Regions from separate parts of the Mycetocola sp. BIGb0189 genome, predicted to be linked through region 2. Evidence: riboswitches for the same ligand, from Rfam matches in the RefSeq annotation. Region 2 holds a riboswitch; the other holds the start of a gene.
The links. A riboswitch is a leader RNA that binds a small molecule or an ion and turns the genes downstream of it on or off. The one in region 2 is predicted to bind thiamine pyrophosphate.
Positions count from the first base shown of each region.

Region 1: linked by a shared signal. The riboswitch ahead of thiM (hydroxyethylthiazole kinase) and the one ahead of M2390_RS04915 (ECF transporter S component) in region 2 are both predicted to bind thiamine pyrophosphate.

Region 1 is NZ_JANUED010000004.1:41,484-46,609, forward strand. Features, by position in the region: gene M2390_RS07230 (metallophosphoesterase) at 1-77, shown strand, start outside; tRNA gene M2390_RS07235 (tRNA-Pro) at 312-385, opposite strand; gene M2390_RS07240 (bifunctional hydroxymethylpyrimidine kinase/phosphomethylpyrimidine kinase) at 526-2,067, opposite strand; gene thiE (thiamine phosphate synthase) at 2,064-2,726, opposite strand; gene thiM (hydroxyethylthiazole kinase) at 2,723-3,532, opposite strand; TPP riboswitch at 3,524-3,615, opposite strand; gene M2390_RS07255 (UDP-glucose/GDP-mannose dehydrogenase family protein) at 3,673-4,998, opposite strand; gene M2390_RS07260 (thymidine kinase) at 4,995-5,126, opposite strand, start outside.
Region 2 is NZ_JANUED010000003.1:38,714-43,839, reverse strand. Features, by position in the region: gene M2390_RS04930 (ATP-binding protein) at 1-319, opposite strand, end outside; gene M2390_RS04925 (energy-coupling factor transporter transmembrane protein EcfT) at 378-1,178, opposite strand; gene M2390_RS04920 (ABC transporter ATP-binding protein) at 1,175-2,653, opposite strand; gene M2390_RS04915 (ECF transporter S component) at 2,655-3,275, opposite strand; TPP riboswitch at 3,314-3,425, opposite strand; gene M2390_RS04910 (spore germination protein GerW family protein) at 3,485-3,829, opposite strand; gene M2390_RS04905 (transporter substrate-binding domain-containing protein) at 3,943-4,950, opposite strand; gene M2390_RS04900 (amino acid ABC transporter ATP-binding protein) at 5,032-5,126, opposite strand, start outside.

The DNA of each region.
Region 1 (5,126 bases), on a different contig from region 2:
TGGGCACCTCGATCTACGCCCCGGTGCGCTTTGCCTGCCGCCCCGAGGCCACCCTGGTCACCCTGGTGGCCCGCTAGGCGGCTCGCCCTCCACGCCGCCTCAGACACGCCTCAGCCACGCCTCAGACGCCCGCACACCCAGGTGTGCGGGCGTCTTGTGCGCATGTATGCCGTGCGACAGTATGCCCTGCGTCAGCGCGAAGGAGAGCACCCCTGCGGAGGAGGACGAGCACAGCCGCCGAGTGGGTGAGTGGCCCGGCGCAAAACAAAAGCCGGTCAGATTTCTCTGACCGGCTTTGATGTTTCCATCTGTCGGGGTGGCGGGAATTGAACCCACGACCTCTTCGTCCCGAACGAAGCGCGCTACCAAGCTGCGCCACACCCCGATGGTGATCTTGCGACCTCTATTAGAGTACCTGATTTTCATCCGGAGTTTGACCACGGACCCCAAAAGCGGCGCATTTTTAGCGTGTTTCCGCGGTTTTCCGGCGTGCACACCCGCGGGGGAATGTGCACGCCGGGTGTGTCATTCGGCGTGTCCGGGAACCGCTCGAGCCTCCAGCGGGGCGGCAAAGAAGGCGACCTCATGGGCCGAAGCGCGCTCGAAGGCCTCGAACATCCGCGCCCGCGTCTCCGGATCCGCCCGACGCACGGCCTCCCCCACATATCTGATGGCCGAGCGGGTCGAGCGGGCAAAAGCCTCATCGGCGTAGGTTTCCAGCCAGCTCGCATACGGGTGTTCGGGATGTGACTGCGCCACCAGGCGGGTCCCGATGTCCTGATAGAGCCAGTAGCAGGGCAGCACCGCGGCGATGATCACCGCGTAGTCCCCGCGCGCGGCTGCGGCCAACAGATGATCCACGTAGGCGATGGTCGCCGGAGCGGGCGGCGTGGAGAACACCTCGTCCTCGGGCAGCCAGCCCTGGTGAAGCTGGAGCTCTGCGGCGATCGCCCCGTTGGCACCGGCAGCCCAGAACGCCTGTTCTTCGGGGGTTGGAGCAAGCTTTGAGGCCTCGGCAAGCACTCGGGAGTAGTCCCGCAGGTAGAGCGCGTCCTGGGCCAGGTACCAGGTGAACGCGTCGCGATCGAGGGTTCCCGCACCAAGCTGCTCAACAAACGGGAGCGTGTTTGCCCGGTGCCGGATCGGGGCAATGGCCTGCCACCAGTCCTCGAGGTACTCACCGGCCGCACGCTCGGTAGCCAGGCCGCCGCGCGACCAGAGTCCGGCGAAGTGGGAGATCGGCCCGTGGCCCTCGCCCACGTGCAGGGAATCGGCGTGGGTGATCGACTCGGTCAGCCAGCGCTTGACCTCGGCGATGGCCGCAAGCCAGTCCCCGTCCGCGGCGATTCGAGTGGCCAGGGCCGCGGAGAGAGAACAGCCGGTTCCGTGGGTGTTTTCGGTGTGGATGCGCACACCCGAGAATTCCACCACACGCGCCCGCTCGGGCAGGGTGCCGGAGGCATCAACCAGGGCATCCGGAGCATGCGCCCCCTCCAGGTGTCCGCCCTTGGCGAGGACCCGTACGGCATAGCGCTCGGAGACGCGCAGCGCCTGCTCCAGGACACCCGGCCAGGTGGTGGCAGCGGGTTCCTCGGCGAGGATTGCCAGCTCGGGTATATTCGGGGTGATCAGGTGCGCCCGCGACAGCAGTCCGCGCAGCGCGGTCTCGGCTTCGGCCGCCAGGAGCCGGTCGCCGCTGGTCGCGATCATGACCGGATCGAGCACCACAAGCGGCGGGCGCACCTCATCCAGCCAGCGGGTGACGGTGTCGATCACCTCCGCGTCACCCAGCATCCCGATCTTCACAGCATCGATGACCACGTCATCCGAGACCGCATCCAGCTGCTCCCGCAGGAAGGCCACGGGCGGCACGTGCACGCTGCGCACACCCCGGGTGTTCTGAGCAACCAGCGCGGTGACCACGGCCATCCCGAAACCGCCGTTGGCGGCGATGGACTTGAGGTCGGCCTGGATGCCGGCCCCACCGGTGGGGTCGGTGCCGGCGATCGAGAGGACACGGACCGGACCGGAGCCCTCCGGATTCAGGTTGGCAACGTCCGCGCTCATGCCGCGGCTCCGTTCCAGGCTGCACGCAGCTCGCGGGCCGCTGCTTCGGGGTCGGGGACGGCACAGATCGCAGACACCAGCGCCGCACCCTCCAGGCCCGCCGCACGCAGGATCGGCAGATCCGCGGCGTGCAGCCCACCGATGGCCACCGCGGGCAACGGCGAAGCGGCGGAGAGTCGCGCAACCGCCGGGTGTCCCAGCCCGTCCGGCGCATCGGCCTTGGTGGTCGTGTTGTGCAGCGGTCCGATGCCGATGTGATCCACCACCCCCGAGGCCGCGGCGGCCGCGATCTCCTCGGGGGTACTGGCGGACAGCCCGAGAATCGCGTCGGTGCCGATCAGCGAACGGATCGCGGTCACCGGCAGATCGCTCTGCCCCACGTGCACGCCGGCCACCCGGGCCGCCCGCACCCGGGCGGCGAGAAACACGTCCACCCGGTCGTTGACAATCAGGGAAACATGCGCGGGCAGAGCCGCCGAGAGGGCCTCAACGTAGGCGAGGAAATCGCGGGCCGACGCGTCCTTTTCGCGCACCTGCACGGTGTTGACGCCCCCGGCTACCGCGGCCAGCACACCGCCCACGGGATCGTGTCCGGCGGCGCGCAGCTGGGCGGTATCGGTCACCAGGTAGACCGAGAGGTCGGGCTGGGGCAGGCTCATGCGATCACCATCCGAGCGGCGATGTGCGCGGATGAGACCTCGTCCAGGGCGTCCAGGAACGCGATCTGGAAGCTACCCGGCCGTGGTGCCCGCTCGGCGGCGAGTTCGGCGGCGATGTTGTAGGTGCTGACCGCGGCCACGGCCGCCACCAGCGGGTCCTCGTCCACCGAGGCGAAGGCCGCCAGGACCGCGCCCAGGGCGCATCCCCCGCCGGTGATCCGGGTTTGCAGCACATGACCGTTGGACAGGCGCACAAACCGCTCCCCGTCGGTGATCAGGTCGGTGGGCCCGGAGACCGCGAGGACCGCGCCTGTTCGACGGGCGAGTGCCACCGCGGCATCCCGCGCACTCTCGACCCCGTCGGTCGCGTCCACGCCGCGTCCGCCGGTGCCCGCCTCGGCCAGCGCCAGGATCTCCGAGGCGTTGCCGCGAATGATGGTGGGGCGAAGCTCGCGCAGCTCCAGTGCGAGGGCCGTACGGACCGGCAGAGCGCCGATGGCAACCGGATCAAGCACCCACGGGGTGCCCGCCTCGTTCGCGGCGCTCACGGCCTCCCGGGCGGCTTCACGCTGTTCGGGCACCGGGGTGCCGAGGTTGATCAGCAGGCCCTGGGCGATGCGGGCAAACGGACCGGCCTCGCCGACGATGTCACACATCGCCGGGGCCGCCCCGAGCGCCAGCAGCGCATTGGCGGTGAAATTAGTGACCACCGCATTGGTGATGCTCTGCACGAGCGGCGCGGTTTCACGCACCCGCTCGAGGGCGGTCTGGGTCTGGAAAATAAGGTTTTCTGGCGTGCGCGACATGCGCGACATCCCTTCGCTAGTACAAGCTAGATCAGGTTCGACGGGTGTAATCTCAGCCCCGGAGGGCACCCCGTGTCACGTGGTTTTCGGGTGTCACGCTATCACACCCGGCCGGGTTACCGGCGAATCGCGGCGGCCGCCTAGCGGCGGCCCAGCCCGTGATAGGCCCAGCCCGCGCCGCGCCAGGCCGCGCGGTCCAGGCAGTTGCGTCCGTCAATCACGATCGGAGCCTCCACGAGGGCCGCGGCAGCAACGGGATCCAGGTTTCTAAACTCGGACCACTCGGTGAGAACCAGCACCAGCTCGGCACCGCGCAGGGCCGCATCGGTGGAGGTCACATAGTTGAGTTCGGGGGTGTGCCGGCGGGCGGTTTCAACCGCCTGTGGATCGGTCGCGGTCACCACGGCACCGCGGGCGGCCAGGCGGGTCGCGATATCGAGGGCCGGTGAATCTCGGACGTCATCACTATCGGGCTTAAACGCCAGTCCCAACACCGTAATCCGGCGACCGGCGAGGTCTCCCAAGATCGCCTCGGCTCGCTCCACCACGTGGTCGCGACGACGCAGATTGATGGCGTCCACCTCGGCCAGGAAGCCCAGCGACTCCCCCACCCCGAGCTCATTGGCCCGCGCCGAGAACGCGCGGATATCCTTGGGCAGACAGCCGCCGCCGAAGCCGATGCCCGCACGCAGGAAACGTGATCCGATGCGGTTGTCGTACCCGATTGCGGTGGCCAAATCGCTCACGTCACCGCCGGTCACATCGGCGATTTCGGCCATCGCGTTGATGAAGGAAATCTTGGTGGCCAGGAACGCGTTGGCGGCGACCTTCACCAGCTCGGCGGTGGCAAAGTCGGTGACCACGAGCGGGGTCCCGGCGGCCAGTGCATCGGCGTAGACCTCGTCCAGCAGTTCGCGTCCGGGAGCGCTGACGCTCTCTCCCTCACGGACCAGGCTCTCGGCAGCAAACCCATACACCAGGCGATCCGGGCGCAGGGTGTCCTGAACCGCAAAGCCCTCGCGCAGGAACTCGGGGTTCCACGCCAGCTCGGCCCCGCGCTCCCGTACGCGCGCGACCAGCGTCTCCGCGGTGCCCACCGGCACGGTGGACTTGCCCACCACCAGGTCCCCCGGAGACAACCGGGGCAGCAGGGTGTCCAGGGCCGCGTGCAGGTAGCTCAGATCCGCGGCACCGCCATCGGCGGCCTGCGGGGTACCCACACCGAGGAAGTGCACGCGGGCCTCGCGCAGGAGCTCGGGATCGGTGGTGAACCGGAGGTTCCCGCTTGCGCCGGCCTCGGAGAGCAGCTCGGGCAGCCCGGGCTCATAGAAGGGTGCACGGCCGGCAGCCAACGAGGCAATCTTCTCGGCGTCCACGTCCAGGCCGACCACCTCGTGACCGAGGGTCGCCATCGCGGCGGCGTGAACCGCGCCCAGGTATCCGCATCCGATAACCGAAATCTTCATCGGGCCAGCTCCGTTTCATTCAGCTCACGTACGAGAGTGGGCATCTTGCCGCCGCACTCGGTGAGATAACAGTTTCCGCACAGGGATTCGTAGCCGGCCTCGGTGCCGTCAATCACCACCTGCTCGCC
Region 2 (5,126 bases):
CCAGGTCCCCGGCGGGCCCCAACGTGCCGCAGCCCTCGATGACCAGCGGATTCCCGGGCTCGACCAGGGTCGCCGCGGTCACCACACCGCGTTCCCAGTCGTAGCCGTGCCAGAACCCGGGTTCGCCGCGGCGCAGCGGCGCCACCAGGTCTCGGGCCAGGGCCTCGGCGGCGGGCTCCAGGCCGTCCCAGCCGGGATACATCCAGTCCATTCGGATCAGGGTGGGTGTCCCCTCGGCCGGCCAGTGCGTGATCAGCTCATCGGCGAAGGTGGACTTCCCCGCACCGCTGGGCCCGTCAATCAGCAGAATCGGGTTCACACACCCGCCCAGGAGCGTGCGAACCCGATCGATCGCCTGCGGGGAGGCGGCCGCCGCCCTATCCAAAGAGGAAGTTCCAGTGGCCGGTCGCCACGCTTGTCCACACCACGATCACGCTGACCACAATACCAATCGCAAACAGCGCGAGGTCGGTGCGACCGAGGCGGGACTCCCGCGCCCAGGTGCGGGTGGTGGTGCCACCAAACCCGCGGGCCTCCATCGCCGTGGCCAGCTTGGTGCCGCGACGGATCGAGAGCACCAGCATCGCCAACGCCATGCCGGCAAAGCGACGGATCTTGCCCCGGTCGGCCACGCCGCGGGCGCGGCGGGCGAGTTCCAGCGCACGCCAGTCATCCAGGAACAGACCGATCATCCGAATCCCGGCCAGCGCCCCCAGCACAAAGCGGGCGGGAAGCTTGAGGATCTGCGCGAGCCCGTCGGCCAGATCGGTGGGGTCCACGGTCACAAACAGCACCACCGCGGGCAGCGCGATGGCCAGCACCCGCAGCACGGTGGCGATCGCGATCGTGATCGAGCCGTCGCTGATCTGCGCCAGTCCAAACTCCCAGTACACGGTCCCATCGGGCCGGCCGTAAAGCAGCATCGTGATGCCGGTCAGCGGCGCGGCGATCCACACCGGGAGCGTGCGCAGCCAAAACTGCCGCGGCGTCAGCCCGGCAAAGGGCAGCAGAATCGCCAGCGCGGCCAGCGCCGTGGCCGCCGAGACCCAGTCCAGGGTCAACAGCAGCACGATGGTCAGCGGAACCGGAACGATCAGCCGGGTCACCGCATTGGTCCGGTGGATCACCGCGGTACTGCGCGCGGTGAGTGCGGGGGCGGTTCCGGCGAGCGCGCTCATGCGGCCACCTCCGCGGATCCCGCCGTCAGGGTGAGGGTGCGATCGGCCAGGGCCGCCACAAACTCGGCATCGTGGCTGACGGTGATAATCGCCGAGCCCTCGGCGCGCAGCGCGCCGATCAGCTCGACCAGCCGCGCCCACGTTCCGGCATCCTGCCCAAAGGTGGGCTCATCCAGCACCAGAATGCTCGGCCGAGACACCAGAGCGGTCGCCACGGACAACCGGCGCTTCTCGCCTCCGGACAGGGTGAAGGGATGCGCGCGATCCAGTGCGCTCAGGCCCAGCCGGTCCAGAACGTCGGTGACACGCGCGTCCACCTCGGCCGGATCGAGCCCCAGAGCGCGCGGCCCGACCTCGAGCTCCCGTCGCACGGTGGTGGCCAAAAACTGGTGTTCGGGATCCTGAAACACGGTCCCGATGCGTTCGAGGAGCTGTGTGGACTTCCAGGCGATGGGTGAATCGCCGAGCCCGCGGTTCAGCTCCGCGGTGGCCCGCAGCTCACCGCCTTCGGGGCGCAGCAGACCCGCGAGGGTCAGCGCGAGGGTGGATTTACCGGCACCGTTCTCCCCGGTGATGGCCAGCACCTCCCCCGCACGCACGGTGGTGGTCACCGGGGATCCCACCGGAATCCCGCGCACCCGGGCGGTGACCAGGTTCCGGGCGTCCAGGAGATCGACCCCCGCGGGCTGCGCGGCGGGCAGTGACACACGGGGCGGATGGCCGGGAACCCAGACGCCCTCGCGCGCGAGTTCGGCACCGCGCTCGGAGAGCACCACATCCGGGTGTCCATCGGCGATCACCGCGCCCCCGGCGCCCAACACCACCACGCGATCTACCAGCGGCAGCCAGGTATCCACCCGGTGCTCGATCACCACGAAGGTGGCACCGGTCTGGTCAAGGACACGGCCCACGGCATCGCGCACCTCGGCGACGCCCACCGGATCCAGGTTTGCGGTGGGCTCATCCAACAGCAGCAGCCCCGGACGCATCGCAATCACCCCGGCGAGAGCCAGGCGCTGTTTCTGCCCGCCCGAGAGTGCCTGGGTTGAGCGATCGAGTGGGACATCCAGCCCCACCGCGTCGAGGGCCTCGCGCACGCGCACCCAGATTTCCTCGCGGGGAACCCCGAGGTTTTCGCAGCCAAAGGCCACATCGTCGCCCACCCGGGCGAGGATCATCTGCGAGTCGGGATCCTGCAGCAGCAGGCCGCTGCGGCCACGCTGATGCGCGGGGTCCTGCCCATCCACGGTCAGGCTGCCCTGCGTATCACCCTCATCGTCTCCGCCGAGGACACCCGCGAGCGCCTGCAGCAGGGTCGATTTTCCCGCACCCGAGGGGCCCAGGATCAGCACCCGCTCCCCCGGCGCAATATCCAGGGTCACGTTCTCCAACGCCCACGCGAGTCGGGAGGCGTGCCGCCAGCCCCAGTTCTGGATGCTGACGGCCGCCGGTACCACCGAAGTTGCCGAGGTCACGCTAAACCCGAACCCCCAGGCTGCGCCCCACCGCAAATCGGTTGAGCGCCCCGGTGGCCGCGAGGCCCTTGACCGCAAACCACACCAGCAGTCCCGCGATCAGCGCACCACCAATGATCTGAGCGCCCACATAGACGGTGATGAAACCCCAGCTGGCGCCCGGGCTCCAGAAGATGATCGAGTTGACCGCCCCGAAGATTCCCGCGGTGGCCCCGGCCAGCAGCGTAACCGGCAGGTTCCACACCCGGTAGGCGAAGAGCAGGAAGATGATTTCGGCACCGAGACCCTGAACCAGGCCCGCCTCAATCGTGGAGAAACCACCCCACTGGTTTCCCACCAGCGCCGAGACCAGTGCGGCGACGGTTTCCACATAGATGGCCGCGCCGGGCTTACGAATGACCAGCGCACCCAGCACACCACCGATGTACCAGACGGGTTCCAGGAGACCCTGGAATCCAGGCAGGACGGCCTCAAACGGGGCCTTGATCCCGCTCCAGCCGAGGTTGAACGCCACAAAAATCAGGGCGACGGCAACACCCAGGACGCTGGCCACAACGATGTCGACAACCCGCCAGCGGAAATTCAGACGCGGCGGAACCACTGCATTTTCTTTAATAGACACTGTGAACGTGCCCCTTTCTAATGAGAAATGGAGGCACGGGTTAGAGAAACTTATCCTCCCTGCGCTGGCATGATCCAGATCAGGTTTGACGGTCGAAGGTACGTACCTTCCTCTCAGCCCGGTGGATCCCGGACTCCCGTGTTACCCCGAGTATAGCGCGCGCCCGGCCCCACGCGGGGACCGGGCGTCACACGATACTTCGGGACAGGCTACTTCTTGAGCACCTTGATCAGCCGGGTGAGGATGCGACCAGCCACCCAGACCAGCGGGACCGAGACCACGATGGTCGCGAGCAGGTTGGGTTCAAAGCGCCAGCCGTTGCCGCTGCGCACGTACACACCCACGGGAACGGAGAGGCCGCCTCCGCCGCCCCCGCTGCCGGCCGGTTCCCCCTCGGTGCCCTCGGCGAATTCACCCTCCCCGGCGCCAAAACCAAAGCCGGTGAGCGCAACCGGGATCAGGGTTGCCCCCTCGACGGTGACCGGGTCACCATAGGAGGTTTGCACGCCCAGCTTCTGAAAACGGTCTGCGAGGTCCAACGCGATTTTCGTCATGCCCCCACGCTAGCGTGCTCGGCCGGATACGGATACCCCGATGCCGGTCTGTGTGGGTTCATGACACACGAAACCCCCACACCTGCACGGTATGGGGGTTCCGAATCCGGATGCTAGTTGTTGTCCAGCGGGAGTCCCGGCGGGTTCACCAGGGACTTCTTCACGGCCTCGTTTTTCAGGCCCCAGGCATCCAGCCACTGGCCGTACTGGCCGTTCTCGATCAGGTAGTTGATCGCGTCGGCGATGGGCTGAGCCAGTCCCGAGTCCTTCTTCACGGTGGCGGCGATCAGGCCCTCCAGGGTCTCCCCGGCCCCCGAGAAGATCCCGGCCGTACGGGTGGGGTTGGCGCTGCCCTCGGTGAGCTTATTGCCGTAGGCGATGCCCGGGTTCGGGCCGAAGTAGGCGTCGATCTTGCACGAGTTCAGCGCCAGGGTGGTGGCGTTGTTATCGGGGAAATAGGTGACCGTGAGGGTCTTGCCCTCGGCCTCCAGCTTGGTCTTCCACTCCAGCAGAATCTTCTCCTGGTTGGTGCCGGATCCCACGGCCACATTCAGGCCGTTGAGGTTTTCGAAGTTGTTATCAAACTCCCACTTATTGGAGGCCTTGACCTGGAAGGCGAGGTTGTCCCCGCGGTAGGAGGCGAAGTCGTACTTCTCCTTACGCTTTTCGGTGTCGGTGATGTTGGAGAATCCCACGTCGGTGGCACCGGTGTCGATGCCCACAAACAGGTTGTCCCAGGTGGCGTTTTTCACCTCGGGCTTGAGTCCGAAGACGCCGGCCACCAGGCGGCCCAGGTCGGGTTCGGCACCGGTCAGGGTTTCGTTATCATCGCCGGTGAATGCCAGCGGCGGGAAGCCCGAGGGCAGTGCGCCGATCCCGATGGTGAGCTTGCCCGAGTCGAGTACCTTCTTGGGCAGGGTCTTCCGGATCTCCTCTACGGCCGAAACCTTGATCTTGGTCTCGGTGCCGGCACCGTTGGAGAACGCGGCAACGGTCACGGTTCCGGTGTTGGCGGGGGCGGCTTCGGTGCTGCTGGAGCAGGCGGCAAGCCCGGCAAGCAGGGCGGCCGCGGCGGCGAGCGCGCCGAGGGTCTGGAGCCGCTTGGAGGTGATGATGGTCATGATGGTTCCTCTGTGATGGGTTCGGGTTAGGGGGTGTTTCGGGGCTGGGGTCGCGCTGTCCGGCGGTGCCGGTCGGGGCGGCTAGGCAAGAACCTTGCTCAGGAAGTCCTGGGTTCTGGAGTGTGCGGGGGCGGTCAGTACCTGCTCCGGGGAGCCCTCCTCGACGATGGCCCCCT